Regions from separate parts of the Streptomyces sp. NPDC001816 genome, predicted to be linked through region 2. Evidence: riboswitches for the same ligand, from Rfam matches in the RefSeq annotation. Region 2 holds a riboswitch; the other holds the start of a gene.

Region 1 (15,316 bases), on a different contig from region 2:
ACAGCACCGCCACCGCCCCGCACTGCACGGCCATCGCGAGCGCCAGGGCCAGGCCGACGCCGGGCAGGCCGAGCCCGGAGAGGGCGTACGCCAGGGGCAGTTGGACGGCGGTGCCGAGCAGGGTGGCCCGGAGCAGCTCCGGAGCTCCCCCACTGCCCTCGAAGACCCCGCCGAGCGCGATGAAGCAGGCCATCAGCAGCAGGTAGGGGCCGACGCAGCGCAGGAACAGCACACCCTGGTGGGCGACCTCGGGCCCGGCGCCGAAAGCGGCCATGATCCAGGGGGCGGTGGCGCCGAACAGGGCGGCGGCGCCCAGGCCGAGGCCCCCGGACACGAGCATCGCCTGCCGGCCTATGTCCCGGCGCGCGTCCTGCCCCGCGCCCCGGGTGTGCGCGGTGTGGATGGCGGCGGCCTGCCGTACCGAGTAGAAGGCCATGGTGGCGACGTACATGACCTTGTAAGCGATCGAGTAGGCGGCCACCGCCGTCACCCCGAGCCGCGCCACGATCGCCACCAGCACCAGGGCCCCGCCCTGCCGCACGGTGAAGTCGGCGGACATGGGCAGGCCGGTGGTCAGGGTGCGGCGCAGGGGGGCGGGTACCGGCTCGGCGGCAGGGGTGCCGCCCGCCGTTCGCAGCAGCGCGTTGCGGCCGAGCGCGCGCAGTCCCGCCGCGAGGGCCACGCAGCGGCACAGCACGGTCGAGGCCGCGGCGCCCCGGACACCGTAGAGATGGATCAGGACCGGGTCGCAGAGCAGGATCAGCCCGTTGGACAGCAGGGCGAGCCGCATCGGGGTACGCGTGTCGCCGGCGCCCTTGAGAAGGCCGTCGACCAGTTGCTGGGCGAAGAAGACGGCCATGCCCGGCAGGGAGATCGCGTAGTAGGCGGTGGCGAGGTGCAGGGCCGCCGGGTCACCGCCGCCGAGGACCAGGCGGGCCAATGGCTCGCGCAACAGGAACCCGCCGACCACGACCACCGGGGTCACCAGAGCGCACAGCGCCCGGCCGCCGTGCACCGCGGCCCGCAGGGCGGCGGGATCGCGAGCCCCCCTGGCGTGGGCGACGAGAACGGTCGTACCGGAGGCGAAGACCAGCGCGATGCCGAGCAGCACGTTCTCGGTGTTGGTCGCGACGGCGACGGCGGCCACGGCACCGCCGCCGAGCCGGGAGACCCAGACGGTGTTGATGATCCCGGAGGCGACCGAGGCGAGGAGCGAGAGGTAGACAGGGTGGGCGAGCGAGACGAGTTGCCTGCGGTGTGCGTTCACAAGGAGCCCCCTCTTATCGAGCTACCTCGTTTAGAGGTAGCTCGATAAGAGCTAGCATGGGTCCCACGTCCACTGCAAGGAGGATTTCGCGTGCTGGAGCTGTCGATCCTGGGGTTCCTCGCCGACGAACCCCTGCACGGCTACGAGCTGAAGGAGCGCATCAAGGCGCTGAGCGGGCATGTCCGGCCGGTCAGCGACGGCGCCCTCTACCCGGCCATCAACCGGCTGGTCGCCGCGGGCAAGCTCGACCAGCGCACCGAGGAGGGCGCGAGCGCCGCCCCGCGCCGGGTGCTGTCCCTGACCGGGAAGGGCCGCGCGGACCTGCTGGAGCGGCTGCGCACCCCCAAGCAGGCCGAAATCACCGACCAGGTCCGCTTCAACACCGTCCTCGCCTTCCTGCGGCACCTGGACGACCCGGCCGAGCAGGCCGCGGTGCTGCGCCGGCGCCTGGACTTCCTGGAGGCCCCGGCGAGCTTCTTCTACCGGGACGGGGAGCCGGTCCGCGCGGAGGAGGCGGGTGACCTGTTCCGGCAGGGCATGCTGCGGGTCGCCCGGGCCACCGGCACGGCCGAGCGGGAGTGGCTGCGCGAGGCGATCGAGGTGCTGGGGCAGGTCCCAGGTCAGCGCAGCTGAGCGCGCACGTACTGGCGCCACTCGGCGGTGAACGCCTTGGGCGTGGTCCCGAGCACCTTCTTCAGCGCCTCCTCGACCGCGCCCGCCCGCGTCCGGTGGGCGCCGACGGCCCGGTAGAAGGCGCCGAGCCGGTCCTCGCCCCAGTGGTCGGCGATCATCCGGCAGGCGAGCCAGCCGCTCTCGTAGGACTGGGCGAGGCGGGCGGGGTCGGTGCTGAAGCCGAAGTCCTTGTCGGCGGGGAGACTCGCGGGCACCTTGCCGTCCTGGACCGCGCGGGCCAGTTCCGGTGCGGCCTCGGTGGGGGTGCGGCCGGTGCCGAGGTAGCCGATCCAGTCGGCGTACCCCTCGGAGAGCCACAGCGGGGTGGCGGCGTCGGTGTGCGCGCGGGTGGCCACATGGGTGGTCTCGTGGGTGAGCACGACCTGCTTGCCGACGCTGCCCAGCATCGCGTACGCCTCCGGGTTGACGACCACCCGGTCCGCGGGCGCCCTGCCCGCGCCGCCCACCTCGCCGGTGGTGACGGCGGCGATGCCCCGGTAGCCGGCGGCGGGCGAGCCGAGCAGCCCCGCCATGCCCTCCAGCGTGCGCGGGACGAGGACGACGACCCGGCGGGTCCAGTCCGTGCCCCACGCGCGGGAGACGGCCGGGACCGCGCGGTCGGCGAGCCTCGCGTAGGCGCGCAGGTCGCCGGCGCTCTGACCGGCCCCGAGGACCAGGCTGTGCGCGCCCTTGACGGCGGTCACCCTGCCCTGGTCCCACAGCTGCTCCCCGGCCTTCCGCGCGGGCTTGTCGGCGGTGACGTACCACTTGCCCTCGGCGGTGCGGCTGAGCGCGAGGGTGCGGCGGACGCTGACCGGGGCCCGGTCGTAGCCGGCGATCCGGTAGCGCAGCTCGGCGTCGGCGGTGGCGCCCGGGCCGTCACCGTGCACGGCGGTCACCCGGTAGGCCCAGGCGGCCAGCGGGAGCGCGCGCAGGCGGACGAACGCGGTCCGGGTGCCCGTCCTGCCGTACGCCGTCTCGTCGTGCCCGAGCAGGGCCGCGGAGCGCCGGTCGAGCACCTGCTGCACCTCGGCCGTGGCCGGGTCGGCCGCCATCCGGCCGCCGCATCCGGCGAGGGGCGCCGCGAGCAGCAGACAGAGCCCCGCCGCCGCGGCGCGCCACACCCTTCTACGACCAGCCATTTCCCGATCGTACGGTGCGCGGCGGGAGGTCAGGGACGGGTGACCGAGGAGACGGGCATCATGCCGACCGGGTCGTAGCGCACCGGCGCGCCCGGGTAGGGGGCGTGGATGACCTGGCCGTTGCCGACGTACATCGCCACATGGCTGGCGTCGGAGCGGTAGACGACCAGGTCGCCGGGGCGCGCCTGGGAGAGCGGGATCTGCCGGCCGGCGTACCGCTGCTCCTGGGAGGTGCGCGGCAGATGGATGCCGGCGTGCCCGTACGACCACTGCATCAGGCCCGAGCAGTCGAAGCCGGAGGGGCCGGTCGCGCCCCACACGTAGGGGCGGCCGAGGGCGGAGCGGGCGGCGGCGACGGCGGCCGCCGCGCGGGCGTCGGGGGCGACGGCGCCGGACAGGTCGACGCGGTCGGAGCCGTCGGAGCGGGAGGCCCGGTCGTAGGCGGCGCGTTCGGCGGCGGGCAGGGAGTTGATCAGCTGCTGGGCCCTGGCGAGCTTCTTCTCCACGGTCCGCTTGTGCGTGGCGACCGCCCTGCGGCTCTGCTCCAGCGCGGCGAGCTTCCCGGCGGCCTCGGCGCGCTCCTGGGCCAGCTCGCGCATCGCCGCGCTCAACTCGCGCAGCCGGCCCGCCTGCTGGGCGCCGATGCGGTCGAGGGTGGCCGCCTTGTCCAGGTAGTCGTCGGGGTCGTCGGAGAAGAGCAGGGCGACGGCCGGGTCGATGCCGCCGGCGCGGTACTGGGCGCCGGCCAGCGAACCGAGCCGCTCGCGCAGGGTGTTGATGCGCTGCTGCTGCCGGGCGATGTGGTCCTGGTCGTCCCGGACCTCCCGGCGCAGCACGTCGGCCCGCTCGTCGGCCTTGTCGTAGGCCTGGGTCGCCCTCTCGACCTCCTCGTAGAGGCGGTCCACCTCGGCACGGGTGTCCCCGTGCGGCGCTGCTTGGGCGGGTACGGCGCCGAGCGTGGCGGCCGCGGCCGACAACACGCACAGGGCGACGCCGGCGCCCCGGTTGAACCCGGACAGTGCAAGGCGGCGATGGGACCCCACGGCAGTCCTTCTGCTGGCGGACAGAGACAGCTTCCCCGGCGCCGGGGACGGGGAGGCCCCTGCGCCGGGGAATCGCGGCAGACAGTAGCCGTGCGGAAGGACCGCGCCGAACGGCGTCGAGCGGCGCACACACGCGACGCCCCGCCCTGACGCAGGTCATGGGCGGGGCGTGGAGTCAGTCTCGGTTCATCGGATTCGCCCGTTCGGGCGCCACCGAGTCAGCGTCGCGCGGGTGAATCAGATCCGGACGCCGAACTCGAACGTCATGTTGCTCATCGCCTCGTAGCGCACCACCGCGCCGGTGTGCGGAGCGTGCAGCACTTGGCCGTTGCCCGCATACAGGCCGACGTGGTGGAAGTCGCCGTAGAAGATGACGAGGTCGCCGACCTTGAGCTGGCTTTGGTCGTAGATGCGCGTGCCGGCGTTGGCCTGCGCCTCGGAGGTGCGCGGAATCGAGACGCCGGCCTGGGCGTAGGCCCAGGAGGTCAGGCCCGAGCAGTCGAACGAGGAGGGGCCGGAGGCGCCGTAGACGTACGGCGAGCCGATCTTGCTCTGGGCGGCGGAGAAGGCGGCCGAGGCGCGGTCGGAGGCGGGCGGGGCGTCGCCGAGGTCCACCCGCTCGGTGGAGGAGCGGTTGGCGCGCGCCTGCTCGGCGGCGAGCGCGGCCTTCTCCTTGGCGGTCAGGGTGTTGAGCAGCTTCTGGGCCTCGGCGAGCTTGCCCTGGACTTCCTTCTTCTTGTTGCCCAGCTCGGTGCGGGTGGCGGCGAGGTCCTTGAGCTTGTCGGTGGCCTCGGCCCGCTCCTGGGCGAGTTCGCGCTGTTTGTCCTGAATCTTCTTCAGGGCCTCGACCTGCTGGCTGCTCAACTGGTCGAGCGTGGAGGCCTTGTCGAGGAAGTCGTCCGGGTTGGAGGACAGGAAGAGCTGGACCGAGGAATCTATGCCACCGGAGCGGTACTGGGCGGTCGCCAGCGAACCCAGGCCGTCGCGGAGCTTGTTCAGCTCCTGCTGGCCGCGGGCCACGTTGTCCTGGATGGTGGAGATTTCCTTCTGCAGCTTCTGCTGCTTCTCCTTGGCCCCGTTGTACTTCTCGGTGGCCTGCTCCGCCTGCTCGTAGAGCTTGTCGACCTTCGCCTTGACCTCGTCCTTGCCGAGCTTCTCGCTCGGGGCGGCATTGGCGGCGTTCGCGCTGAGCGCGACGGCAGCGGCGGCTGCGGTGGTCAGCACGGTGACACGCGTGCGACTCGGCTGCTTGGGTCGACGATGGGACGCCACGGAGGACGAACTCCTTCTTGTGAGTGATCACCCGTTCGGAGGTTCGAGCCCAGACCCTAGTGACCCAGCTGTGATCAGTTCAAATCCTCGCGGCAAAAAACCCTGTGACGCAATGCATTCTTTGCACATAACTCACATGCAGTGAGGCGTGATTGACCCTACGTGGCGTGAGAGTCGGGCCAATTCGGGCATTGCGTATGCGTGTCGGACCTTCAGGACAGTCGCTTCAGAAGTACCGCAGAGGCGACGGGACGGGCACCGGCCCTGGCGACCCCGTCGGCCACCTCCCGGTCGGTCGAGGCGACGATGACCGGACGGCCCGGCGGCTCCGCGCGCACCAGCTGGCGGATCAGCTCGTCGGCCGTGACGCCCGGCTTGGAGAACAGCACCCGCACCCCGCGCGGCGGCGCGAGCAGCACCGGCGCGGCCAGTTCGGCACCGTCGAAGACACAGGTCACCTCGGCACCGGTCTGCGCGGCGAGCGCCGAGAGCTGCCCCAGGAGCCGCAGCCGCTGCTTCTCCAGCGGCATCTGCGGATAACCGGTCTTGGTGACGTTGTAGCCGTCGACGACCAGATGGGCCTGCGGCAGCGCGAGCAGCTGGTCCAGGATCGCCGGGTCGTTCTCGGACAGGGCCCGGGCCGCGATGTCCTTCGGGGTCATACGTCCCGGTTCGACCGCGTCCACGGTCTCGGCCGGGCGCACGGAGACCGGAGGCAGCGCGAGTTCGCGCCGCAGCCCCTGGGTGGCGTCCAGCAGGGTGTCGAGCAGCAGCCGTACCCGCATGTCCTCGACGCTGCGCCCCTCGCGGGCCGCCCGGCGGGTGGCCTCCAGCGCGGCCTCGGCCTCGCCCAGGCGGGCCTTGAGCCGGCGGGACTCGCTCTCGGCGACCGACAGCTGTGCCTGCCCCTCGGCGCGTACGGCCTCGATCTCGCCCTGGACCTTGCGCAGCGCGGCCTCGCCGCGCTTGACGTCGCTGAGCGCGGCACGGAGCTTGCGGTGCAGCGACTCCGCTTCCTTCTTCGCCGACTCCAGTTCGGTGCGCAGCCGTTCGGTCTCGGTCCGGGTCTGCGTCCGGGCCTCGGCCAGCTCCTCGCGCAGCCGCTCCAGCTCGGCCCGGCTCTCCTCGTCGGCCCGCTCGGCGTCCGCGCGCTGGGCCTCCTCGCCGGCCGCGGTGACCAGCTTCACCCAGCCCGCCGGGCGCAGTACATAGGCCGCGGCCGCCACGTCGAGCGGGTCCGCGGCCGGGGGCGGCGAGCCGGAGTCCAGGGCGCCGGACAGCTCCGGCTGCGCCTCTCTGAACTTCTCCCCGATCCGCTGCCTGAAGAGCGGATCGGTCTCCAGCGCGGCCGCCATCGCGTTCCCGGCGAACTTGGCCCGCCGGTTCGGGGCGAACCGGGCGTACTGCCGCAATTGGGCGGGCAGTTCCGCGACGGTCAGGCCGCCGAACCCGTCCGCGACGATCTGCACGACCCGTCGGCGCACGCCGTCGGGCAGCGGACGGTCAAGCACCTCAGCGGTGCCGTCGCCCGGCCCCCCGCCTGCGGTCTCCACCATCCGTCACACCCCAATACCTGTACGGGGCCCGCTCCGCTCAGGAGCCGGCGCCCGGCCTGTCCACGAGTTCCACCTGGTCCACCGCGTTGCACCAGCGACAGCGGACCGAGTCGATGGTCTCACTGACCACCTCGCGTTCCTCGACCGTCGGCTCACCGGCGAGGTCGAGGTGGACGTACTCGACGACCTTCGACGAGCGGGTCACATCGAAGCGGGTGAGGTTGCCACAGAGGGTGCAGCGCCATCGCGTCGTGGCGGTCGGCAGGGGAACCGTCATCGTGACTGTTCGCTTCCTTCTCGGGTCGGTCCGCGCCGCTCCTCGACGCGTGTGGCTCGTAACCCTACGGCCTGGCGGGTACTCACCGCCCGTCCGTCCGGGGCGGCGAGGCGGTCTGTCAGGTTGCGTCCCCTTACGTCATGCTCTGTAGTCATGATCAACGCCTGGAGCACGACGGCCGGCCGCACACTCAGGGCGCTCCGGGACACCCCCGCGCCGATGACGCACGCCCTCATCGCCGTGTGCTCCCTGATCTTCGTCCTCGGACCGGCCTCCGGGCTCACTCCGGCGTACGGCTCCGCGGACGCGCTGCCGGCCGCGCAACGCGCGTACTTCCGGCACTGGGGCGTGGTCCCGGCGGACCTGTTCGAGGAGCCCGTCCGGGAGGCCCTGACCCCGGTCACCGCGCTGTTCGTGCACGGCAGCTGGGTGCATCTGCTCGGCAACATGCTCTTCCTCTTCGTCTTCGGGATGATGACCGAGGAACGAATGGGCCGGGTGGAGTTCACCCTGTTCTACGTCTGCTGCGGCTACCTGGCCCTGCTGGGCTACGCGGCCGCCAACGCCACCTCCGAGCAGTCGCTGGTGGGCGCGTCCGGGGCGATCTCGGCGGTCCTCGGCGCGTTCCTCTATCTGTTTCCCCGCGCCCGTGTCACCAGTCTGCTCCCCTTCCTGTTCTTCCTGCCGATGCGCTTCCCGGCCTGGGTGGTGCTGCCCTTCTGGGCAGCGCTGCAGTGGCTGGCGGCGGGGCGCTCCGGTGAGGGGCCCGGGGTGGCCTACCTCGCGCACCTGGTCGGCTTCGGGGTCGGGTTCGGTTACGCGTGGGTGCGGTACCGGAAAAAGGAGGGCCCGAAGGGCGGCTTTGGAAGGGTGGCGGTGGGAGACGGGCGGGCGACTAAAGTGAAGTGCGCACCGGCTCCGGCACCCGAGGGAGAGAACCCGTCGTGATCACCGCGATCGTCCTGATCAAGACCAGCGTGGACCGGATCCCCGAGATCGCGGAGCAGATCGCTTCGCTGGATTCGGTGAGCGAGGTCTTCTCCGTCACCGGTACGTACGACCTGATCGCCATGGTGCGGGTGCGGCAGCACGAGGATCTGGCCGACGTGATCCCGGGGCGGATCAGCAAGATCCCCGGGGTCGAGGCCACGGACACGCACGTCGCCTTCCGTACGTACTCGCAGCACGACCTCGAGGCGGCCTTCTCGATCGGCTTGGACAACTGATCGGCTGAAGACCGCCCCACCAGGCGTTCAGAGACTCACACCGCCGGGACGCAGCGGCCTTCCTCCGTGCGGTACGTCCACTTCGCGCCCTCGGTCACCAGTTCCTTCACCGCCGTGACGAAGCGCTCCACGTGCTCGTCGGGGGTGCCCGCGCCGAAGCTCACGCGGATCGCGTTCAGGGACTTCTCGCCCGGCGTGGCCTCGGGGGCGCCGCACTCGCCCTGGGCCTGGGGGTCGGAGCCGAGGAGGGTGCGGACCAGGGGGTGGGCGCAGAACAGGCCGTCGCGGACGCCGATGCCGTACTCGGCGGAGAGGGCGGCGGCGAAGTGGGAGCTGTTCCAGCCGTCCACGACGAAGCTGATCACGCCGACCCGCGGGGCGTCGTCCCCGAAGAGGGAGAGAACCCGGACCTCGGGCACTTCGGCCAGGCCGGCCCGCACCTTCGCGATCAGGTGCTGCTCGCGGGCGACCAGCGTGTCGAAGCCGGCCTCCGTCAGGGCCTTGCAGGCGGAGGCGATGGAGTAGGCGCCGATGACGTTCGGGGAGCCGGCCTCGTGGCGGGCGGCGCTCTCGTGCCACTCCACGGCCACTCCCCCGTCCTCGCGCCGGGTCACCTTGCGGCTGGCGCCGCCGCCCGCGAGGTACGGCTCGGCCGCGACCAGCCAGTCGGCGCGGCCGGCCAGGACGCCGGAGCCGAAGGGGGCGTACAGCTTGTGGCCGGAGAAGGCGACCCAGTCGACGTCGAGGTCCTGGACCGACACGGGGTGGTGCGGGGCCAGCTGGGCGGCGTCCAGGACGATCCGGGCACCGTGCGCGTGGGCCGCGGCGGCCAGCTCGCGCACCGGCCACAGCTCGCCGGTGACGTTGGAGGCACCGGTGACGCAGACCAGGGCCGGGCCGTAAGGGTCGCGGTCGGCGAGGGCCCGCTCCAGGGTCTCGACGGCCTGCCGCGGGGTGCGCGGGGCGTTGAGGTAGGTGACGCGGGCGTCCCGCCAGGGCAGCAGGGAGGCGTGGTGCTCGGTCTCGAAGACGAAGACCTGGCAGTCGGCGGGCAGCGCTGCGGCGAGGAGGTTCAGGGAGTCCGTGGTCGAGCGGGTGAAGACCACCTGGTCGGCCGCGCGGCAGTCGAGGAACTCGGCGACCGTCCTGCGGGCGTTCTCGAACAGGTCGGTGGAGAGCTGGGAAAGGTAGCCGGCGCCGCGGTGGACGCTGCCGTAGTACGGCGCGTAGGCCGCCACGTCGTCCCAGACGCGCTGGAGGGCGGGGGCGCTGGCCGCGTAGTCGAGCGCCGCGTAGGTGACTTCGCCGCCGGTCACGAGCGGGACGGTGACATCACGGCCCAGAACAGGCAGAGCCCCCGAAATGTCACGGCAAACGGACTGGTCGGCGGCAGCGGTGAAGACGGACATGGCGAGCTCCTGTGAGAGGCAAGGCGGAACCACGTGAGCGCGTACGGCTCGAACGTGGGGAAGGTGAAAGGGGTACGCGGAGGCGGGGCTCTACGCCCTATCGCATTCGCTTGCTCACAGAAGGCTCCCTCGACGACCAGGACCCCTGGTGTGCGAGGGGTCCGCGCTTGCCGCAGACCTCACTGCCTGCGGCCTGGTCTTCACCCGGGGCACCCCGCCACGGACGGAGGGTTGCCGGACAGTCGGCCGGGGCCTCATGACTGTCACTCATGACCTGTTCAGGAACGTAGCCGAGCTGATCGCCGCCGCGCAACTTCTGTCCGGATCCCGGGACACCCGCTACGACGGCGATCAGCCGCCCGCTACTTGTTGCTGGCCGCCACCCACCGCTCCAGCGTCCGCTTCGCCTCGCCCGAGTCGATCGACACGGCCGCCTTGGCCATGCCGGCGCGAAGCTGCTCGGCGAGGGGGGCCTCGGTCGGGTCGAGGGCCACCAGGGCGGCCGCCGAGTTCAGCAGGACCGCGTCCCGGACCGGGCCCTGCTCGCCGTCCAGCAGGCGGCGGGCGACCTCCGCGTTGTACGACGCGTCGGCGCCGCGCAGGGCCTCCACGGGGACGAGGTCGATGCCGACGTCCCGCGGGTCGAAGCTCTCCTCCGTGACCTTGCCGTCCCGGACCACCCACACCCGGGAGGTGGACGTGGTCGTCAGCTCGTCCAGGCCGTCGTCGCCCCGGAAGACCAGGGCGGAGTTGCCGCGCTCGGCGAGGACCCCGGCCACGATCGGCGCCATCCGGGGGTCGGCGACACCGACCGCCTGGGCGCGCACCCTGGCCGGGTTGGTGAGCGGGCCGAGCACGTTGAAGGTCGTACGGATCCCCAACTGGCCGCGGGCCGCGGCGGCATGACGCAGCGCCGGGTGGAACTTCACCGCGAAGCAGATGGTGATGCCGGCCTCTTCGGCGACCTCGGCGACCCGCTTCGGGGTCAGGTTCAGGTTGATCCCGAGCTTCTCCAGGACGTCGGAGGACCCGGAGGCGGAGGACGCGGCGCGGTTGCCGTGCTTGACGACCTTCGCTCCGGTGCCGGCGACGACGATCGACGACATCGTGGAGATGTTCACCGTCTTGGCGCCGTCACCGCCGGTGCCGACGATGTCGACGGCCGGCCCGGGTACCTCGATCACGTTGGCGTGCTCGTACATGGTCCGCACGAGTCCGGTGATCTCCTCCACCGTCTCGCCCTTGGACCGCAGGGCCACCAGGAACCCGGCGATCTGCGCGTCGGTCGCCTCGCCGCTCATGATCAGGTCCATCGCCCAGGCCGTGTCGTCGGCGGACAGGTCCCGGCCGTCCAGCAGCCCGTTCAGCAGGGCGGGCCAGGAACGGCCCGCCGCGGTGTCGCCTCCAGCGGGGGTCACAGCGCTCATGGCCGCTCCTGGGTGTCTAGAAGAACAGTGTGGTCCCACCCTATCCAGCGCGGGACACGGCGAAGGGCCCCGTCCGCGTTGCGGACGGGGCCCTCGGCGTGGCGTGGCGACGCGGGGATCAGTGGTGGCCGTGGCCGCTCGTGATCTCCTTGTACTCCTCGACGGTCGGCTTCGGGATCTGGTTGTCCTCGCCGTAGTAGGCGTTGCTGAGCTTGGCGCGCAGCTTCTCGGACTTCTTCACCTTGCGCTCGACACCGTTCTCGTCGACCGTCGGGCCGATCTCGGCCGGCTCGTACTGGTGGTGAGCCGTGAGGGTGTGCAGCTGCTCCTGGCTGAGCGGCTCGTGCACCTCGATGAACTCACCGTGCGGCAGGCGCTTGATGATGCCGGTCTCGCGACCGTGCAGCACCTTGTCGCGGTCGCGGCGCTGCAGGCCGAGGCAGATCCGCTTGGTGAGGATGAACGCGATGACCGGTCCGGCGAAGAAGGAGATCCGGACGAACCAGGTCACGGCGTTGATCGACAGGCTGAAGTGGGTGGCGATGAGGTCGTTGCCACCACCGACCAGGCCGACCATGTACACGGTGATCCAGGCGACACCGAACGCGGTACGCGTCGGGGCGTTGCGCGGGCGGTCCAGGATGTGGTGCTCGCTCTTGTCGCCGGTGACCCAGGACTCGATGAACGGGTAGACCGCGATCACGCCCAGGACCAGGCCGAAGAGCACCAGCGGGATGAACACGCCCAGGACGAGCGTGTGACCCCAGAAGTTGATCTCCCAGCCCGGCATGTAGCGGACCAGACCCTCGGCGAAGCCCATGTACCAGTCGGGCTGGGCGCCGGTGGACACCTGGTCGGGGCGGTAGGGGCCCATGGCCCAGATCGGGTTGATCTGGGTCACCGCGGCGATGGCCGCGATCACACCGAAGACCAGGAAGAAGAAGCCTCCGGCCTTGGCCATGTACACCGGCAGCAGCGGCATGCCGACGACGTTCTTGTTCGTCTTTCCGGGACCCGCGAACTGCGTGTGCTTGTGGTAGAAGACCAGGATCAGGTGGCCCACCATCAGGCCGAGCATGATGCCCGGCAGCAGCAGGATGTGGATCGAGTAGAACCGGGCGACGAAGTCGTGACCGGGGAACTCGCCGCCGAAGAGGAAGAACGAGATGTAGGTGCCGACGATCGGCATCGACAGGATCGCGCCCTCGGTGAAGCGGACACCGGTGCCGGAGAGCAGGTCGTCCGGGAGCGAGTAACCGGTGAAGCCGGTGAACATGCCCAGGACGAACAGCAGGAAGCCGAACAGCCAGTTGATCTCACGCGGCTTGCGGAACGCGCCGGTGAAGAACACGCGCATCATGTGCACGAACATGCCGGCGAGGAAGATCAGCGCGGCCCAGTGGTGGATCTGCCGGATGAGCAGACCACCGCGCACGTCGAAGGAGATGTGCAGGGTCGAGTTGAACGCCTCGGACATCAGCTGTCCCTGGAGCGGGACGTAGCTGCCGTGGTACTCCACCTCGTTCATCGACGGGTGGAAGAACAGCGTCAGGTAGACACCGGTCAGGATGATGATGAGGAAGCTGTACATGCAGACTTCGCCCAACATGAACGACCAGTGGTCGGGGAAGATCTTGCGCATGTTGGACTTGGCCAGGGAGTAGATCCCGAGCCGTCCGTCGGCCCAGTCGGCGACGCGCTCGCCGGCGGGCGCCTTGCCGCGTCGCTCGTTGTTCGCGTTGGTGCTCATCCGCGCTCCCAGAATGCAGGACCGACGGGCTCTTCGAAGTCGCCGAGCGCCTCGAGGTAACCCTCGTCGTTCACGCCGATGCGGAGCTGCGGCAGGGCGTGACCGGCGGGGCCGAAGATCACTCGGGCACCGTCGGAGAGGTCGAAGGTGGACTGGTGGCACGGGCACAGCACGTGGTGCGTCTGCTGCTCGTACAGGGAGATCGGGCAACCCACGTGGGTGCAGATCTTCGAGAACGCGACGATGCCCTCGTGCGACCACTCGAGCTCGCGCTTGTCCTTGATGTTGTCCGGCTGCAGCCGGACGATCATCAGGGCCGCCTTGGCGATCTCGTTCTGGAAGTCCTCCTGTGCCTCCTCCAGGCCCTCGGGCTTGGCGAAGGTCAGCGAACCGACGGCGACGTCCTCGGGACGCAGCGGCTGGTTCGTGTTCATGTTGACGAGCAGCTTGCCCTTGGCCCACAGCGTGTGGCGCAGCGAGGTGCCGGGCAGCGGGCCGAGGTCGCGCAGCAGCATGACGCCGGAGAGCGGCACCATGGCCAGCGCACCGAACATCGTGTTGCGGATCAGCTTGCGGCGGCCGAGCGCCGACTCCTTGGCTCCCTGCTTGAAGTCCGCGTGGACCTGCGCACGGACCTCGGGAGAGGCGGCGATCGCGTGCCGGTCGTCGGCGACCTCGACGTCGGACATCAGGGTGCGGGCCCAGTGGACCGCACCCGCGCCGATGCAGAACAGCGCCGTACCGAGGGTCAGACCGAGCGCGAAGTTCAGCGCGCTGATGTGACCCAGCGGGAAGACGAAGATCGCCTTGTCCTGCGGGACCGCCACGTACGCGGCGATGAAGCCGACGGTGGCCAGCATCGACACCGTGAACAGCAGGGCGACGGCGCGCTCGGACCGCTTGGCGGCCCGCTCGTCGATGTCCTGGATCCGGTGCTCGTGGGGCGGCAGCCCCGGGTCCGCGAACGGGTTCTTCTCGTCCGCGACGCTCACGACGCCGTGCGCGTGCTCCTGCTCAGCGGGCAGGTTCTCTTCTGGAATGTCTTGGCTACTCATGACTTCTTGGCCTTTGCGGTCCGAGCGGCGACCCAGACGGCTACCGCGATCAGCGCACCGAGGCCGAAGACCCATGCGAACAGGCCCTCAGTGACCGGACCGAGGCCACCCAGCTCCATGCCGCCCGGCTGCTCCGTCTCGCTGCTGTTGATCGCGTGCAGGTACGCGATGATGTCCTTCTTGTTCTTCTCCGACATCGTGGTGTCGGGGAAGGACGGCATGTTCTGCGGGCCCGTCTGCATGGCCTCGTAGATGTGCTTCGGGTCGACGCCCGACAGGTCCGGCGCGAACTTGCCCTCGGTGAGGGCACCACCCTTGCCGGTGAAGTTGTGGCACTGCGCGCAGTTGGTGCGGAACAGCTCGCCACCCTTGGCGATGTCCGCACCCTCAGGGCCGTACTGCTCCTTCGTCGGCACCTCGGGACCGGCGCCCAGCGAGGCGATGTACGCCGCGAGCTGGTCGATCTCGGCCTGGGTGTAGATGTTCTTCTTCTTTACGACCTGCGGGCCCTGCGAGGTGGCGGCCGGCATACGGCCGGTCGCGACCTGGAAGTCGACCGCGGCAGCGCCCACGCCGATCAGGCTCGGGCCGTCGGAGGAGCCCTGGCCACCGGTGCCGTGGCAGCTGGCGCAGCCGACCTGGTAGAGCCTCTTGCCCTCCTTGATGGTCAGGGACTGGGAGGTTTCATCGGCCTGCGCCTTGCTCGCGGGCGCGAACGCGGCGTACAGCCCCCCAGTGGCCGCCAGCGCGAAGAGTAGGACGACGACCGCCGCCAGCGGATGGCGTCGTCGTGCGGAGAGCTTTTTCACGGATTACCCCGGTGTCAGGATCTTCTGCGTCGATGCTTCTGGATGTGCGGGAGCGGTCCCGGCTACTTGATCAGGTAGATCGTGGCGAAAAGGCCGATCCAGACCACATCGACGAAGTGCCAGTAGTAGGACACGACGATGGCGGCGGTCGCCTGCTCGTGGGTGAACCTCTTGGCCATGTAGGTGCGGCCCAGGACAAACAGGAAGGCGATGAGACCGCCCGTCACGTGCATGCCGTGGAACCCGGTGGTCAGGTAGAACACCGAGCCGTACGGGCCGGAGGACAGGGAGATCCCGTCCTTCTTCACCAGCTCGGTGTACTCGTAGATCTGACCGCCGATGAAGATCGCACCCATGATGAAGGTGAGGATGAACCAGCCACGGAGCTTCTTCACGTCCCCGCGCTCGGCG
Region 2 (15,316 bases):
GACGATGTACAGAAGAACGTCGCTGTTCAGTCGACGCGTGCTTCAGCTGGTCGCCAGCCGGACCATGTCCGCCTGCGGGCCCTTCTGGCCCTGCGAGATCTCGAAGTCGACCCGCTGCCCCTCTTCCAGGGTGCGGTAACCGTCCATCTGGATCGCGCTGTAGTGGACGAAAACATCCGCACCACCGTCGACCGCGATGAAGCCGTACCCCTTCTCCGCGTTGAACCACTTGACGGTGCCCTGAGCCATGCCTAACTCCCCTATTACTGGCCCTTGCACAGATCCACACTTCGCGGACCCGGGTCAGACCTCACCCCCCATTGGTCGGGGGCGTGCGCCGGAACGCGTCGACCGCGGCTGAATGTATCTGTCCAACTGCCCTCTGCAACAGGTCAATCGGACGAGAAATCTGGACGAGCCCGATCCGGAATCTGCCGAGAATTCGTCCGAATTCAGGGCAAGTCGGGCTCCATAAAAGGCGCAAAAAGGCGCATACAGCCCGTGCACTTTGGCTGCTTCTCACCGGGCGTAACGCATGATTCCGGGGCCCTCGACCCGCAGACCCGGCACGCTTTCCCCAACTGTACCGCGCTCAATCACGCAGAATGGCCCCCTCCGCTTCTCTCACGGAGGAGGCCATTCGATGAACATTCAGTAACCGCGGTTACCGTAGGTAATGGTCGCTTTTGATCAGCCGCCGGCGACCGCGGGAATGATGGAGACACCGGCACCGTCCGGGGTCGCCGTCTCCAGCCCCTGCTCGAAGCGGACGTCGTCGTCGTTGACGTACACGTTGACGAAGCGGCGCAGCTTGCCCTGGTCGTCCAGAACGCGGGCCGCGATGCCCGTGTGGTTCTTCTCCAGGTCCTGGATGACCTCGGCGAGGGTCCCGCCCTCGGCGGCGACCTCGGCCCGGCCACCGGTGTAGGTGCGCAGGATGGTGGGGATGCGAACGGTCACGCTCATGCGAGGCCAGCCTCTCGGAAGGAGTCCAGGGTCGGACGGATGGTGGCGGTGAGACCCGTGCCGGCCACCGCGTCGAGGGTCTTGAGGCCGTCACCGGTGTTGAGGACGACCGTCGTCAGGGTCGGGTCCAGCACGCCGGCCTCGATCAGCTTCTTCGTCACGCCGACCGTCACACCGCCGGCGGTCTCCGCGAAGATGCCCTCGGTCCGGGCCAGCAGCTTGATCGCGTCCACGACCTGCTCGTCCGTCACATCCTCCACCGCGCCACCGGTACGGCGGGCGATGTCGAGGACGTACGGGCCGTCGGCCGGGTTGCCGATCGCCAGCGACTTGGCGATGGTGTTCGGCTTCTGCGGGCGGACCACGTCGTGACCGGCCTTGAAGGCGGTGGACACCGGCGAGCAGCCCTCGGCCTGCGCACCGAAGATCTTGTACGGCCTGTCCTCGACGAGCCCGAGCTTGATCAGCTCCTGCAGACCCTTGTCGACCTTCGTCAGCTGGGAGCCGGAGGCGATCGGGACCACGATCTGGTCCGGGAGCCGCCAGCCGAGCTGCTCGCAGACCTCGTACGCCAGGGTCTTCGAGCCCTCCGCGTAGTACGGCCGCAGGTTGACGTTGACGAAGCCCCAGCCCTCGCCGGCCGGGTCACCGATCAGCTCGGAGCAGAAGCGGTTCACATCGTCGTAGTTGCCCTCGATGCCGACCAGCTCGCCGCCGTAGACCGCGGCCATGACGACCTTGCCCTGCTCCAGGTCGTGCGGGATGAACACGCAGGAGCGCAGGCCCGCGCGGGCGGCGGCGGCGCCGACGGCACCGGCGAGGTTGCCGGTCGAGGAGCAGGAGAGCGTGGTGAAGCCGAAGGCGCGCGCGGCCTCCAGGGCCTGGGCCACCACCCGGTCCTTGAAGGAGTGCGTCGGGTTGCCGGAGTCGTCCTTCACATACAGCCCGCCGGTGACGCCCAGCTCGCGGGCCAGGTTGTCGGCCTTGACGAGCTTGGTCCAGCCCGGGTTGATGTTGGGCTTGTCGGCCACGTCGGCGGGGACGGGCAGCAGCGGCGCATAACGCCAGATGTTCGCCGGGCCGGACTCGATGCGCTTGCGCAGTTCTTCGGTGTCGTAGGCGGAGAAGTCGTAGGCGATCTCCAGCGGACCGAAACACTCCTCGCAGGCGAACACCGGTCCGAGGGGCACCCGGTGACCGCACTCGCGACAGCTCAGCGCCGCGGCGGGGCCGAGGTCTACGGTGGGATTGCTGGTGCTTGCAACTGTCTGCACAGCCATGGAGGCGAGGCCCTTTCTCCTCATCTTCCTCACGACGCATCTCGCCGTGAGACGGATTTGGCACCTTCCCTAGCCGGGAGCCTCGCTGGAGAACGAGAACCGACTGGAGGGTTGCCGGGGCTTCATCGGGCCGTTTCCCTCTGCCCCTCTGGATGAGCTGTATGTGGTTGTCAACGCTCGTTGACCCTGACATGCGATGGTCACCGGCGTTGTTCAAGACTGTAACCGAAGGCCAGGACAGTTGAGATAGTCGTCCGAACCGCGAGATGGATCACACGGTCACGCCATGTGATCAACGACAGTGAGGAGCCGCAGACCGTGCTGGAAGAAGTCGAGCGCTGGCTGGCCACCCGCTCCTGGTCCGTGACCGATCGTCCGCTCCACCGGATACTCGCCGCCAAGCAGCGCACCGGTCAGTCCGTCTCCGTCGTCCTGCCCGCGCTGAACGAGGAGGAGACGGTCGGCGACATCGTCGCGATCATCCGTCACGACCTCATGCAGCAGGTCCCCCTGGTCGACGAGATCGTCGTCGTCGACTCCGGGTCCACCGACCGCACCTCCGAGGTGGCCGCCTCGGCGGGCGCCCGGGTCGTCCACCGCGACGAGATCCTCCCGCGCATCCCGGCCGTCCCCGGCAAGGGCGAGGTGCTGTGGCGCTCGCTGCTGGTTACCAGCGGCGACATCATCTGTTTCATCGACGCCGACCTGAAGGAGTTCTCCTCCGACTTCGTCTCCGGCATCGTCGGCCCGCTGCTCACCGAACCGGGCGTCGACCTGGTCAAGGCGATGTACGACCGCCCGCTCCGCGGCGCAGCCGGACAGGGCGGCCGGGTCACCGAACTCATGGCCCGTCCGCTGCTGAACATGCACTGGCCGCAGCTGGCCGGTTTCGTGCAGCCGCTGGGCGGCGAGTACGCGGCCCGCCGCTCGCTGCTCGAACAGCTCCCCTTCCCCGTCGGCTACGGCGTCGAGCTGGGCATGCTGGTCGACGCCCTGCACCTGGTGGGCCTGGACGCCCTCGCCCAGGTCGACGTCGGCGTGCGCAAGCACCGCCACCAGGACGGCCAGGCACTGGGCCGGATGGCCGCGGCGATCTACCGCACGGCCCAGCTCAGGCTCGCCCGCGGACACCTCGTCCGGCCGTCCCTCACCCAGTTCGAGCGGGGCGAGGACGGGTTCGAGCCGCGCACCTACTCGGTGGACACCGAGGAACGGCCGCCGATGGCGGAGATCGCGGAGTACGCGGCGCGCCGGGTGGCGTGAGGGTCGCACGAGAACGGCTGTATACAGCCCCCTTCCGGGGCTGACCGTACGTTTGAGCGTTTCCGGGCCGGGCTAGGTTGAGGACCATGGCTTCCGCGCACGCTGCTGATGTGCTGGTCGCGTCCAACCGCGGCCCGGTTTCGTACGAGGTGCACGAGGACGGCTCGCTGCTCGCCAAGCGGGGCGGCGGCGGGCTGGTCTCGGGGCTGTCGGCCATCGGGCCGAACCACAATGCGGTGTGGGTGTGCGCCGCGCTGGGCGGCGGCGACCGCGAGGCGGTACGGCGCGCGGACGGCGGGCTGCTGCCGGCCGAGGAGACCGGCGGGCAGCGGGTGCGGATGCTCGACATCGACGCAACCGTGTTCACCGACGCGTACAACGGCATCGCCAACTCGGTGCTGTGGTTCGTCCACCACATGCTGTACCAGACCCCGCTGGAGCCGGTCTTCGACGCGGAGTTCCGGCAGCAGTGGGCGTCGTACGAGGCGTACAACCGTGCCTTCGCCGAGGCGCTGGCCGAGGAGGCGGCGGACGGCGCCGCGGTGCTCATCCAGGACTACCACCTGGCCCTCGCCCCCCGGATGCTCCGCCGGCTCCGCCCCGACCTGCGCATCGGCCACTTCTCGCACACCCCGTGGGCCCCGCCGGACTACTTCCGCCTGCTGCCCGACGACATCGCGGCCGAGCTGCTGACCGGCATCCTGGGCGCGGACCGGGCCGCGTTCCTGACCCGGCGGTGGGCGGACGCGTTCACCGACTGCTGTCATGCGGTGCTGGGCCCCGGCATCCCGTCCGGGACCCGGATCGGTGTGCACGGGCTCGGCGCGGACGCGGACTTCCTGCGTGAGCGGGCGCACCGGACGGACGTGGACGAGCGGATGGCCAGGCTGCGGGAGGAGATCGGCGAGGGGCGCCGGACGATCGTCCGGGTGGACCGCACCGAGCTGTCCAAGAACATCGTGCGCGGCCTGCTGGCGTACCGGCAGCTGCTGGAGGACCACCCCGAGTGGCGCGAACGGGTGGTTCATCTCGCCTTCGCCTACCCGTCCCGGCAGGACCTCGGCGTCTACCGGGAGTACACGGCCGAGGTGCAGCGGGTGGCGGAGACGATCAACTCGGTATATGGGACTCCGGGTTGGACGCCGGTCGTGCTGCACGTCAAGGACGACTTCGCCCGCTCCCTGGCCGCGTACCGGCTCGCGGACGTGGCGTTGGTCAACCCGATCCGGGACGGCATGAACCTGGTCGCCAAGGAGGTGCCGGTCGTCTCCGACGAGGGGTGCGCGCTGGTGCTGTCGCGGGAGGCGGGGGCGTACGAGGAGCTGGGCGAGGACGCGATCGTGGTGAACCCGTACGACATCGGGGGCACGGCGAGCGCGTTGCACGAGGCGCTGAGCCTGCCGGCGGGTGAGCGGGCGGAGCGGTCCAAGAGGCTGGCTGCTGCAGCTACTGCGTTGCCTCCGGCTCAGTGGTTCCTGGATCAGCTTGGTGCACTTGAGCGGTGATTTCCGGGCACCCGGCACGGCGCTGATCACGCCATGTGTGCTGCCAGTGCCCGCAGCAGTGCTACGACTCCCGCCGGGCCGTCCACCACCACGTCCGCCCGTTCCGCCAGTTCCGTGACCTCGGTGCTGCCGCTGCAGACCAGGAGGCCGGGGATGCCGTCGGAGCGGAGTTTGTCGACGGCCGCGTAGGCGGGGAGGTCGCCGAGGTCGTCGCCGGCGTAGAGGACGGACTGGGCGCCGGTGGCGCGGATGTGCTCCAGGAGGGCGACGCCCTTGTCCATGCCCGGCGGGCGGAGTTCGAGGACCAGCCGGCCGGGCTCGACGATCAGGCCGTGCCGGGTGGCGAGGTCGGCGAGGGGGTCGCGCAGGGCCTCGAACGCGGCCTGCGGGTCGTCGGCGCGGCGGGTGTGGACGGCGACGGCGCGCCCCTTCTCCTCGATCCAGGTGCCGTGGCCGGCGCCGACGCGGTCCAGGAGGCCCGGCAGCTCGGCGCGGACCGCGGCCACGCCGGGGTGGGGTGGGGGTGCGGTGACCGTGTTCGTCGCGGCGTCCCAGCGTTCGGCGCCGTAGTGGCCGAGGACGACGAGGTGTTCCAGGCCGGGAGTGCCCCCGAAGCCGCCGTGCTGGACCGCCACCTCGGCGGGTCTGCCGGTGACCACGGCCACCGAGGCGACCTTGGGGGCGAGGGTGGCCAGTGCGGGGACGGCGTCGGGGTGGGCTCGGGCCTGCTCGGGGTCTTCGACGATGGGGGCCAGGGTGCCGTCGAAGTCCAGGCCGATCACTGCGGTGCGGGGCCTTTCGAGCAGCGCGGCAAGTCCATCCCGGCCGGCCTGGGTCACCGGGGTCGGCAGAAGGTCCATACGGCGACAGTATCCAGAGCGGACCGTGGTCACTCCTGGCAGCAGAACCTCAGCGTTCGGAGCGGCGAGCCTCGCGGACCCGGCGGAGGCGGTTCACCGTCACCGGGTCCAGGGACAGGGCCCGCTCGTCGTCCAGGAGGGCGTTGAGGAGTTGGTAGTAGCGGACCGGGGGCAGGCCCAGTTCCTCGCGGATGGCTCGTTCCTTTGCGCCGGGGCCGGGGAAGGTCCGGCGCTCCAGCGCGAGAATGGCCTTTTCGCGGGTGCCCAGTTCCATGGGGCCACCGTAGTGCCGGGCAGTGACAGCCGGGTCAGTTCATGTCGCTGCTGTCCGCCTCGGTCGCCGTCGCCTGGAGGCGGCTCAGGACTCCGGCGGGGCTGCCGCCGGGGGTGACCGCCTGGCCGATCTCCTTCTTCACGGACGCGCTGACCGCTGCCCAGGAGGTCTTGCCGACGGGGTACAGCTCGGAGATCGGGAGCTGGTCGAGGAAGGGGCGCAGGTCCTTGTCGGGGGCGGAGTCCGACTCGGTCATGGTGTTGGACGCGGAGCCCGTGACCGGGAGGAGTCCGTACTCGCGGGAGAAGGCCAGGACGTTCTTCTCCTTGTAGGCGAAGTCCAGGAAGTCGCCTATCTGCTCGGCGTGCCCGTGCTGCTTGAAGCCCATCATCCAGTCGGCGACACCCATCGCGGCCTTGGCCTTGCCGGTGCGGCCCGGCATCGGGACCATGCCGAACTGCACACCCTTCTTGGCGGCCTGCTGGATCAGCGTGGGGTGCCCGTTGAGCATGCCGACCTGCCCGTCGGCGAAGGCGGCGAAGGCGTCCGCGCGGTTGAGCTTGCCGGGGGCGACCGGACCGGTCAGGCCCTTGCCGACCAGGTCGTCCTTGAGCCAGGTGAACGTCTCGACGTTCTGCGCCGAGTCGATGGTGTAGGTGCCGACGTCGTCGGTGTAGCCGGCACCGCCGCCCAGCAGCCACTGCATGGTCTCGGCCTGCGCCTCCTCGGAGCCGAGCGGCAGCGCGTAGGGGTACTTCACCCCCTTGTCCTTGAGGGCCTGCGCGTCGGCGGCCAGCTCGCTCCAGGTGGTGGGCGGGGTGATGCCGGCCTTGGCGAAGAGGGTCTTGTTGTAGAAGAGCACCCGGGTGGACGCGGCGAACGGGATGCCGTACTGCACGTGCTTCCACTCGCCCGCGTCGGAGAGCTGGGAGAGGAAGTCGGCCTGGGTGCGGATGGAGAGCAGGTCGGAGACCTGGTAGAGCTTGCCCGCGGCCGCGTAGTCGGCGTAGGCGCCGATCTGGGCCAGGTCGGGAGCGTCCCCGGCGTCGACCATCTCCTTGACCTTGCGGTCGACGTCGTTCCAGGAGTAGACGCTGACCTGGACCTTCACACCGGAGTGCTGGGACTCGTACGCCTTGACAAGGTTGTCCCAGTACTTCTTCGAGCTGTTGGCGGCCGAGTCGCCGTAGTCGGCCGCGACCAGTCTGAGGGTCACGTCGGAGGAGCCCGTACTCCCGCAGCCGCCGAGGACCGCCGTCATGCCCAGTGCGGACACCACCGCGATCGTTCCTGCCGTACGCCGACGCACCCTCAAAACCCCAACCCTGCTGTCTGACCGTTCAATATGTGGACACGTAAGGTCTACACCACGTGAGTGGACTAGACCTCTTGTGGGTCCGCGGGCCACACTGTCCCCCGTGAGACATGTCATCGCCCTGGACGTGGGCGGTACCGGGATGAAGGCGGCCCTCGTCGGAGACGACGGCGCTCTGCTGCACCGCGCCCGCCGCGCGACCGGCCGCGAGCGCGGGCCCGACGCGGTGGTCGGGACCATCCTCGACTTCGCCGCGGAGCTACGCGCGTACGGCGTGGAGCACTACGGCGAACCGGCCGCCGCGGCCGGCCTCGCGGTCCCCGGCATCGTCGACGAGGAGCACGGCGTCGCCGTCTACGCGGCCAACCTCGGCTGGCGGGACGTACCCCTGCGCGCCCTGCTCGCCGACCGGCTCGGCGTACCCGTGGCACTCGGCCACGACGTGCGCACCGGCGGGCTCGCCGAGGGCCGGATCGGCGCGGGCAAGGGTGCCGACCGGTTCCTGTTCGTGCCGCTGGGCACCGGCATCGCCGGCGCCATCGGCGTCGACGGGCGGGTGGAGGCGGGCGCGCACGGCTTCGCCGGCGAGATCGGCCATGTCGTCGTACGGCCCGGCGGGACCCCGTGCCCCTGCGGGCAGCGCGGCTGCCTGGAGCGGTACGCCTCCGCGTCCGCCGTCAGCGAGGCGTGGGCGGCGGTCTGCGGGGACCCGGAAGCGGACGCGTCCGACTGTGCGAAGGCCGTCGCGTCCGGTGACCCGAACGCTGTCCGGGTCTGGCAGGAGGCGGTGGACGCGCTGGCCGACGGGCTGGTCACCGCGCTCACCCTGCTGGACCCGCGCACGCTGATCATCGGTGGCGGCCTGGCCGAGGCGGGGGAAGTGTTGTTCCAACCGCTGCGGGACGCCGTCCGGCGACGGGTCACCTTCCAGAAACTCCCGTCCATCGTCCCCGCCGCCCTCGGCGACACGGCCGGCTGCCTGGGCGCGGGACTTCTCGCCCGGGATCTCCTCAACCACACCGACCCTACGGAGGTAACCCCCTGATGGCAGCCGACCCAGGGGCGCGGGACGCCTCGACATGCGGCTCCGCCGCGTGGGCGCGATCAGCCCCCACCGGCCCGCAGGTGCTCACCGGCGCGAAGGTGGTCCTCCCCACCGGAACCGTGGAGAGCGGGCAGGTGGCAGTCGACGGCCGGCACATCACCGGTACGGCCCCGGCGAACGCTCAGGTGCTCGACGTGACCGACCACTGGGTAGTCCCCGGCTTCGTCGACATCCACAACCACGGCGGTGGCGGAGCCTCCTTCTCGGGCACGGTGGACGACGTGCTGAAGGCCATCCGCACGCACCGCCTGCACGGCACGACCACGCTGGTCGCCTCCACCGTCACCGACGAGATGGATCTGCTGGTGCAGCAGGCGGGGCTGCTGAGCGAGCTGGCCGAGCAGGGCGACATCGCGGGTATCCACTTCGAGGGGCCGTTCATCTCGCCGTGCCGCAAGGGCGCGCACTCCGAGGAGCTGCTGCGCGACCCGGACCCCTCCGAGGTGCGCAAGCTGATCGACGCGGGGCGCGGCAAGGCGAAGATGGTCACCCTCGCCACCGAGCTGCCGGGCGGCATCGACTCCGTACGGCTGCTCGCGGAGCACGGTGTGATCGCGGCGATCGGGCACACGGACGCCACCTACGAACAGACGGTGGAGGCCATCGACGCGGGCGCCACGGTCGCCACCCACCTCTTCAACGCCATGCCGACGCTCGGCCACCGCTCCCCCGGCCCGATCGCCGCCCTGCTGGAGGACGAGCGGGTGACGGTCGAGCTGATCAACGACGGCACGCATTTGCATCCGGCTGCGCTGGAGCTGGCGTTCCATCACGCGGGGGCTTCCCGGGTCGCGTTCATCACCGACGCGATGGACGCGGCCGGCATCGGCGACGGCCGCTACATGCTCGGCCCGCTGGAGGTCGAGGTCAGTGAGGGTGTGGCCCGTCTGGTGGAGGGCGGCTCGATCGCGGGCTCCACGCTCACCCTGGACCGCGCGTTCAAGCGGGCGGTGACGGTCGACAAGCTTTCGGTGGAGGACGCGGTCGCCGCTCTTTCGGCCAACCCGGCCCGTCTCCTGGGCCTCTCCGAGCGCATCGGTTCCCTGGAGCCCGGCAAGGACGCCGACCTGGTGCTGCTGGACGCCAAATTCGACCTGAAGGGCGTGATGCGCAGGGGTGAATGGGTGGTGGCGCCCCAACTGCCCTGATCCGTTCCCCGCTTCGCCAGCCGGCGGCCGATCCTCGCACTGGGCCGGCCGCCGTCTCTTTGGCATGATCGGGGCCCCGGAACCGATGGCACACGGACTTCGAGGGAGGTCGGCCCGGGTGATCCTCACGGTCACACTGAACACCGCTCTCGACATCACCTATCGCGTACGGTCCCTGCGGCCGCACGCCTCGCACCGCGTCTCGGACGTCATCGAGCGGCCGGGCGGCAAGGGTGTGAACGTGGCGCGGGTGCTGGCGGCCCTCGGACACGAGGTGACGGCCACCGGTTTCGCGGGCGGCGCCACGGGCCGCGCGGTGCGCGACCGGCTCGCCGAAACCCCCGGGGTGACGGACGCGCTGGTGCCGGTCGCGGGGGCCACCCGGCGCACGATCGCCGTCGTCGACGAACTCTCGGGCGACACGACCCAGTTGAACGAGCCGGGCCCGCAGATATCCCCCACCGAGTGGGGCGTCTTCCTGGACCGCTACGAGGAGTTGCTGGTCCCCGCCTCTGCGGTGGCCCTGTGCGGCAGCCTGCCGCCGGGGGTACCGGTGGGCGCGTACGCGGGCCTGATCCGCGCCGCCCGCGCCGCCGGCGTCCCCGTACTCCTGGACACCAGCGGCGAGCCCCTGCGCCGTGGGGTCGCGGCCCGCCCCGACATCATCAAGCCCAACACCGAGGAACTGGCCGAACTCACCGGCTCCCACGAGCCGTTGCGCGCCACCCAGGACGCCCGCCGCCGGGGCGCCCACGCGGTGGTCGCCTCCCTCGGCCCGGAAGGCCTGCTCGCGGCAACCCCCGAGGGCCGCTGGCGCGCCGCCCCTCCGGCCCGCGTCCACGGCAACCCGACCGGCGCGGGCGACTCAGCGGTCGCGGGCCTGCTGTCGGGGCTCGTGGAGCGGCTCTCCTGGCCGGAGCGGCTGGCCCGCGCGGTCGCCCTGTCGGCATCGACCGTACGGGACCCTGCGGCGGGCGAGTTCGACCCCGGGGCGTACGAGGAGCTGCGGGGGCGGGTGGCGGTGAGCGGGGTGGTCAGCGCGGCGTGATGCCATCGCTCGGGGCTCAGCCGCGGGGCTTAACTCAGCCCTTCACCAGCCACAACTGGTCGAGATTCGCGTTGCACTGGTTGCCGTCGTTGCAGGCGATCTGGATCGTGTTCGCGCCCCTGTTCAGGTTCACGTTTGACCAGGTGGTCTTCCAGCCCTTCTCCCAATCGCCTGCGGGCGTGCCGCCACCGAAGTTCTTCATGCTCATCGGCCGCGGGTCCACCTTGTTGTTGACCACCAGGGTTGCGTTGGCGTCCACGCCCGGGATGCCGTAGCGCACGTACAGCCGGTAGGAGCCGGCCTTCTCAAGGTCGTTGACGGTCCAGGTGACTGTCGCTCCAACGTGGTTGAAGCCCGTCACATAGGTACCGCCCTGGGCCTTCGCGCCTTTGATGTCCGACGCTTTCGTAACACCGGGCCCGAGCTGCAGCGCGCTCGCGTCCGTCTTGGGCAGCTCCCCCGGAGCCGCCGAGCTGCTGCTCGACGGGCTCGGCTTTGTGTTCTGGGACTGGGTCGGGGTGGCGCCCGCCTGGTTGCCGGACTTGTTGTCGTCCCCGTTGTCGTTGAGCATCGCGATGCTGATGCCGATCACCACGGCGGCGACCACGGCGATCGCGCCGATCAGCAGGCCCTTGGTGTTCGGGCCGCCGCGGGCCGGGGTCGGCCCGGGCCGGCTGCTCGTCGGGGCGCCGCCGGGGAGCGTCTCCGGGGCCTGGTAGTGGGCGTTCGGCGCGCCGTAGGCGCCCTGCTGCGGGACAGGCTGCGTCTGCCCGCCGTACGTGCGCTCGCCGACCGAACGCACCCTGCTGACCGAGTTCGGGTAGCCGTACCCGCCGGACGGCGGCTGGGCCCCTCTGGCCTGACCGTCGGCGTACAGATAGCCGAACGGGTCGTCGTCCTCGGGCGTGCTCGGGCTGTTTTCGCCGGGCGTCATCCCTTGGTCTCCTCAGCAGGTGCGGGTGGATGCGGTACAGGTCTGGAATGGCGAGCCTACCCGCTCTGGCTGGCCCAAACGGGTGACTCGGACCGCATCAACTCACTGACCTGCGGATCATCCGGCGCGCCGGTGCTGTTTGGGACGAGATCGTTTCTCTACGTACATCCGTTCGTCGGCTGACTTCAACACTTCGTCCGCAGTCATGCCGCAGTGTGCCCAGCCGATGCCGAAACTGGCGCCCACCCGGACGGCCCGTCCCTCGGCGCGGATGGGCTGGATGATCTCGTTGCGCAGGCGTACGGCGAGGTCCTGGGCGTCGGCCTTGCCGAGGCCGTCGGCGAGGATCACGAACTCGTCGCCGCCGAGGCGCGCCACGGTGTCGCCGTCGCGGACGCCCCGGGAGAGCCTGCGGGCGACCTCGATCAGGACCGCGTCGCCCGCGTTGTGCCCGAAGCGGTCGTTGATCGACTTGAAGCCGTCCAGGTCGCAGAAAAGGACCGCGAGGCCCTTGGTGCCGTCGTCGTGGTCGTCCTCGGGGGCGACGGTGTGGACGTGGTGGTCGAACCCGTCGTACTCCTCCGCGCCCGGCGCGAAGTCGAAGCCGTGCCCGGCGGGGGCGTCGAAGGCGGGGTGGCCGTAGGCCGCGTCGAGGGACTCCAGGGCGCCGGCGTGGGTCGGGCGCTGACACAGGCGTGCCGACAGCCGGGAGCGCAGCTCGGCGGAGTTCGGCAGCCCGGTGAGGGAGTCGTGGGAGGCGCGGTGGGCGAGCTGCAGCTCGCGGCGCTTGCGCTCCTCGATGTCCTCGACGTGGGTGAGCAGGAAGCGGGGGCCGTCGGCGGCGTCCGCGACGACCGAGTTGCGCAGCGACACCCACACGTACGAGCCGTCGCGGCGGCCGAGGCGCAGTTCCGCGCGGCCGCCCTCGGCGGAGGTCCTGAGCAGGGTCCCGATGTCCTCGGGGTGGACGAGGTCGGAGAAGGAGTAGCGGCGCATCGCGGAGGCGGGGCGGCCCAGCAGGCGGCACAGGGCGTCGTTGGTGCGCAGGATCCGGCCGTGCTGGTCGCCGCCCATCTCGGCGATCGCCATGCCGGAGGGGGCGTACTCGAAGGCCTGCCTGAAGCTTTCCTCACTGGCCCTGAGGGCCTGCTGCTCCCGCTCCAGGCGGACCAGGGCGCGCTGCATGTTGGCACGTAGACGCGCGTTGCTGATCGCGATGGCGGCCTGGAAGGCGTACATCTGGAGGGCCTCGCGGCCCCAGGCGCCGGGGTGGCGGCCGTTGCGCGGCCGGTCGACGGATATGACGCCGAGCAGCTCACCGGAGGAGCCGCCCTGCACGCCGGGCGTGTACATCGGTGCGAAGAGCCGGTCGGAGGGGTGCCACTCGTCCTCGAAGCGGGGCGCGGGCCCGTCGGTGTACCACTGCGGGACGTCGTCGTCGTCCAGCACCCAGCCCTCGGTGTGCGGTATGAACACCAGGTCGCCCCACTGCTCGCCCATGCTCAGCCGGCGCAGCCAGGACTCGCGGGAGCCGACCCGGCCGGTGATCAGGGCCTCGGCGGCGGGGTTCCCGGAGAAGGCGGCGACGACGAGGTCGCCATCGGGGCGTACGAGGTTGACGCACGCCATCTCGTACCCGAGGGCGTTCACCGCGCCGTCGGAGACGGTCTGCAGTGTGTCCGCCAGGCTGCGTGCCGTGTTCATGTCGGCCATGACCTGGTGCAGCTGCCGCAGGGACGCAAGACGGACATACGGCTCCGACTCGGTCTCCATGCTCGCCCTCCCCCCGAGACCTCGCAGCGAATCAAGGGTTGTCTTCGGCGCTTCTTTACCCCGGTGGTTCTTGTCGTGTTCTTAGCTTCCCGCCACTGAATCACAGCGCGCTGCCCACTCGGTACACAGGGTCAACAATTCCTGCCCCTTGTGACTCAAGTCACAGAAGAACGTGAACAATTGGGTGGAGTTTCTGCGGTTTCCCTGTGTGTTTACTGGTCCCCGGGTCCTAGGACCCGGTTCGGTCCAGGGCCCGATGCGGCGCGCACGGAGCGGAGATTAGCGTCTCCGGCGTGCTGAACACTCCCTCACTCACCGCCGCACCTGCTTCCGGGCATGCTGAGGGGGTGAGCAACGACGAGTTCCGGGCGGCGATGTCCCGGCTGGCCGCGGGCGTGGTCCTGGTGACCGCGCAGGAGCCGCCGCTGGATCCGGACGACCCGACCGCGCCGGGCGGCGAGGACGTCGGCATGACCGCCACGGCCTTCATGTCCGTCTCGCTGGACCCGCCGCTGGTGCTGGTCAGCCTGCGCACGGGTGCCCGCATGGACGACCTGCTCGACGAGCAGCCGCTGTGGGCGGTCTCGGTCCTCGCCGAGAGCCAGCGTCACGTCGCCGGCCGCTTCGCCATGAAGGGCCGGATCAGCGACCGTCTGCTCTTCGAGGACCTCCCCTATCTCCGCGGGGAGGTCTCCGGCGCCCCGCTGGTGGGCGGCGCGCTGGCCACCCTGGAGTGCCGCACCGAGCAGCGGGTGGTGGCCGGGGACCACACCCTCGTCATCGGCCGGGTGCTGACCGCCCGGGTGCCGAGCGCCGAGGGCGGCCCGCTGATGTATTTCCGAGGCCGCTACCGGCAGTTGGGGTAATCGGGCGCCGCGGAATTCGGTGGCGGTGCTGTGAACGCTCGGCTTAATGCGCGCGGACGACTGCGCGGATGACTGCTCCTCCGGAAGAGACTGCTACTCCGGAAGAGAGATAACCGGGGAATCCCGAAGCCGAGAGCCGAGATGACCGAGAGCCGAGATCGCCGAGAGCCGAGATGTACGTCACCTGGCATCCGGAGGGGCTACGACCAGTCGCGGCCGGACCTGCCCCGCTTGGTGTCCGAGCGCTGCTTCTTCTCCCGCAGCCGCCGCTCGTTGATGCCCCGCGGGATCCGGGTCGGTCGGCGCGGCTTGGGCGGTGGGGCCGTGGCCTCGGCGAGGAGGGCGGCGAGGCGCACGGCGGCGGTCTCGCGGTTGCGCCACTGGGAGCGGTGCTCGGAGGAGCGTACGACCACGACCCCGTCGACCAGTCGCCCGGCCAGCCGCTGCAGCGCCCGCTCCTTCCACACCTCGGGAAGCGCCTCCGTGGCCGCGAGGTCGAAGCGCAGCTCCACCTGTGAGTCGCTGGTGTTCACATGCTGCCCGCCGGGCCCGGAGGATCTGGAGAAACGCCACGTCAGCTCGGCCTCGGGAAGCGAGACCGAGCCACGGATGAGGTAGGGCCCGGACATGCATCCCATGTTCCCGGTCCGGCCGCCTCGCGTCATCCGGTTTTCGACATGGGTAAAAAAGGTAAAGGGATCCGGAACCATCGGGACCCCCCTCGACGTTCTCCCCGGTGACGGTAGCTTCGTCGGCACAGAAACCTAAAAGGGAAGGGACTCCCAATCATGGCTGTAAGCCTGTCCAAGGGTGGCAACGTCTCGCTCACCAAGGAGGCTCCGGGCCTGACCGCCGTCACCGTGGGCCTCGGCTGGGACGTCCGCACCACCACCGGCACGGACTTCGACCTCGACGCCTCCGCCATCGCGGTGAACACGCAGGGCAAGGTCTACTCCGACGCCCACTTCGTGTTCTTCAA

The links. Region 2 has a riboswitch for S-adenosylmethionine ahead of thrC (threonine synthase). Riboswitches for the same ligand answer to the same signal wherever they lie in the genome.
Positions count from the first base shown of each region.
Region 1: another riboswitch for S-adenosylmethionine. It lies ahead of ACFYZZ_RS33060 (aminotransferase class V-fold PLP-dependent enzyme); the one in region 2 lies ahead of thrC (threonine synthase).

Region 1 covers NZ_JBIATY010000011.1:153,693-169,008, forward strand. The annotation lists gene ACFYZZ_RS33015 (MATE family efflux transporter) at 1-1,267, opposite strand, end outside; gene ACFYZZ_RS33020 (PadR family transcriptional regulator) at 1,358-1,900, shown strand; gene ACFYZZ_RS33025 (hypothetical protein) at 1,888-3,081, opposite strand; gene ACFYZZ_RS33030 (NlpC/P60 family protein) at 3,111-4,124, opposite strand; gene ACFYZZ_RS33035 (NlpC/P60 family protein) at 4,362-5,396, opposite strand; gene ACFYZZ_RS33040 (NYN domain-containing protein) at 5,609-6,952, opposite strand; gene ACFYZZ_RS33045 (hypothetical protein) at 6,990-7,229, opposite strand; gene ACFYZZ_RS33050 (rhomboid family intramembrane serine protease) at 7,383-8,177, shown strand; gene ACFYZZ_RS33055 (Lrp/AsnC family transcriptional regulator) at 8,174-8,455, shown strand; gene ACFYZZ_RS33060 (aminotransferase class V-fold PLP-dependent enzyme) at 8,491-9,864, opposite strand; SAM riboswitch class IV at 10,023-10,139, opposite strand; gene trpD (anthranilate phosphoribosyltransferase) at 10,227-11,291, opposite strand; gene ACFYZZ_RS33070 (cytochrome bc complex cytochrome b subunit) at 11,410-13,041, opposite strand; gene ACFYZZ_RS33075 (Rieske 2Fe-2S domain-containing protein) at 13,038-14,096, opposite strand; gene ACFYZZ_RS33080 (c-type cytochrome) at 14,093-14,905, opposite strand; gene ACFYZZ_RS33085 (heme-copper oxidase subunit III) at 14,968-15,316, opposite strand, start outside.
Region 2 covers NZ_JBIATY010000004.1:525,641-540,956, forward strand. The annotation lists gene ACFYZZ_RS17940 (cold-shock protein) at 43-249, opposite strand; gene ACFYZZ_RS17945 (MoaD/ThiS family protein) at 691-966, opposite strand; gene thrC (threonine synthase) at 963-2,246, opposite strand; SAM riboswitch class I at 2,264-2,405, opposite strand; gene ACFYZZ_RS17955 (glucosyl-3-phosphoglycerate synthase) at 2,565-3,509, shown strand; gene ACFYZZ_RS17960 (trehalose-6-phosphate synthase) at 3,596-5,014, shown strand; gene otsB (trehalose-phosphatase) at 5,041-5,874, opposite strand; gene ACFYZZ_RS17970 (DUF3263 domain-containing protein) at 5,924-6,148, opposite strand; gene ACFYZZ_RS17975 (extracellular solute-binding protein) at 6,183-7,427, opposite strand; gene ACFYZZ_RS17980 (ROK family protein) at 7,567-8,508, shown strand; gene nagA (N-acetylglucosamine-6-phosphate deacetylase) at 8,589-9,716, shown strand; gene ACFYZZ_RS17990 (1-phosphofructokinase family hexose kinase) at 9,835-10,764, shown strand; gene ACFYZZ_RS17995 (carbohydrate-binding protein) at 10,799-11,698, opposite strand; gene cdgB (diguanylate cyclase CdgB) at 11,816-13,471, opposite strand; gene ACFYZZ_RS18005 (flavin reductase family protein) at 13,765-14,337, shown strand; gene arfB (alternative ribosome rescue aminoacyl-tRNA hydrolase ArfB) at 14,538-14,975, opposite strand; gene ACFYZZ_RS18015 (TerD family protein) at 15,126-15,316, shown strand, end outside.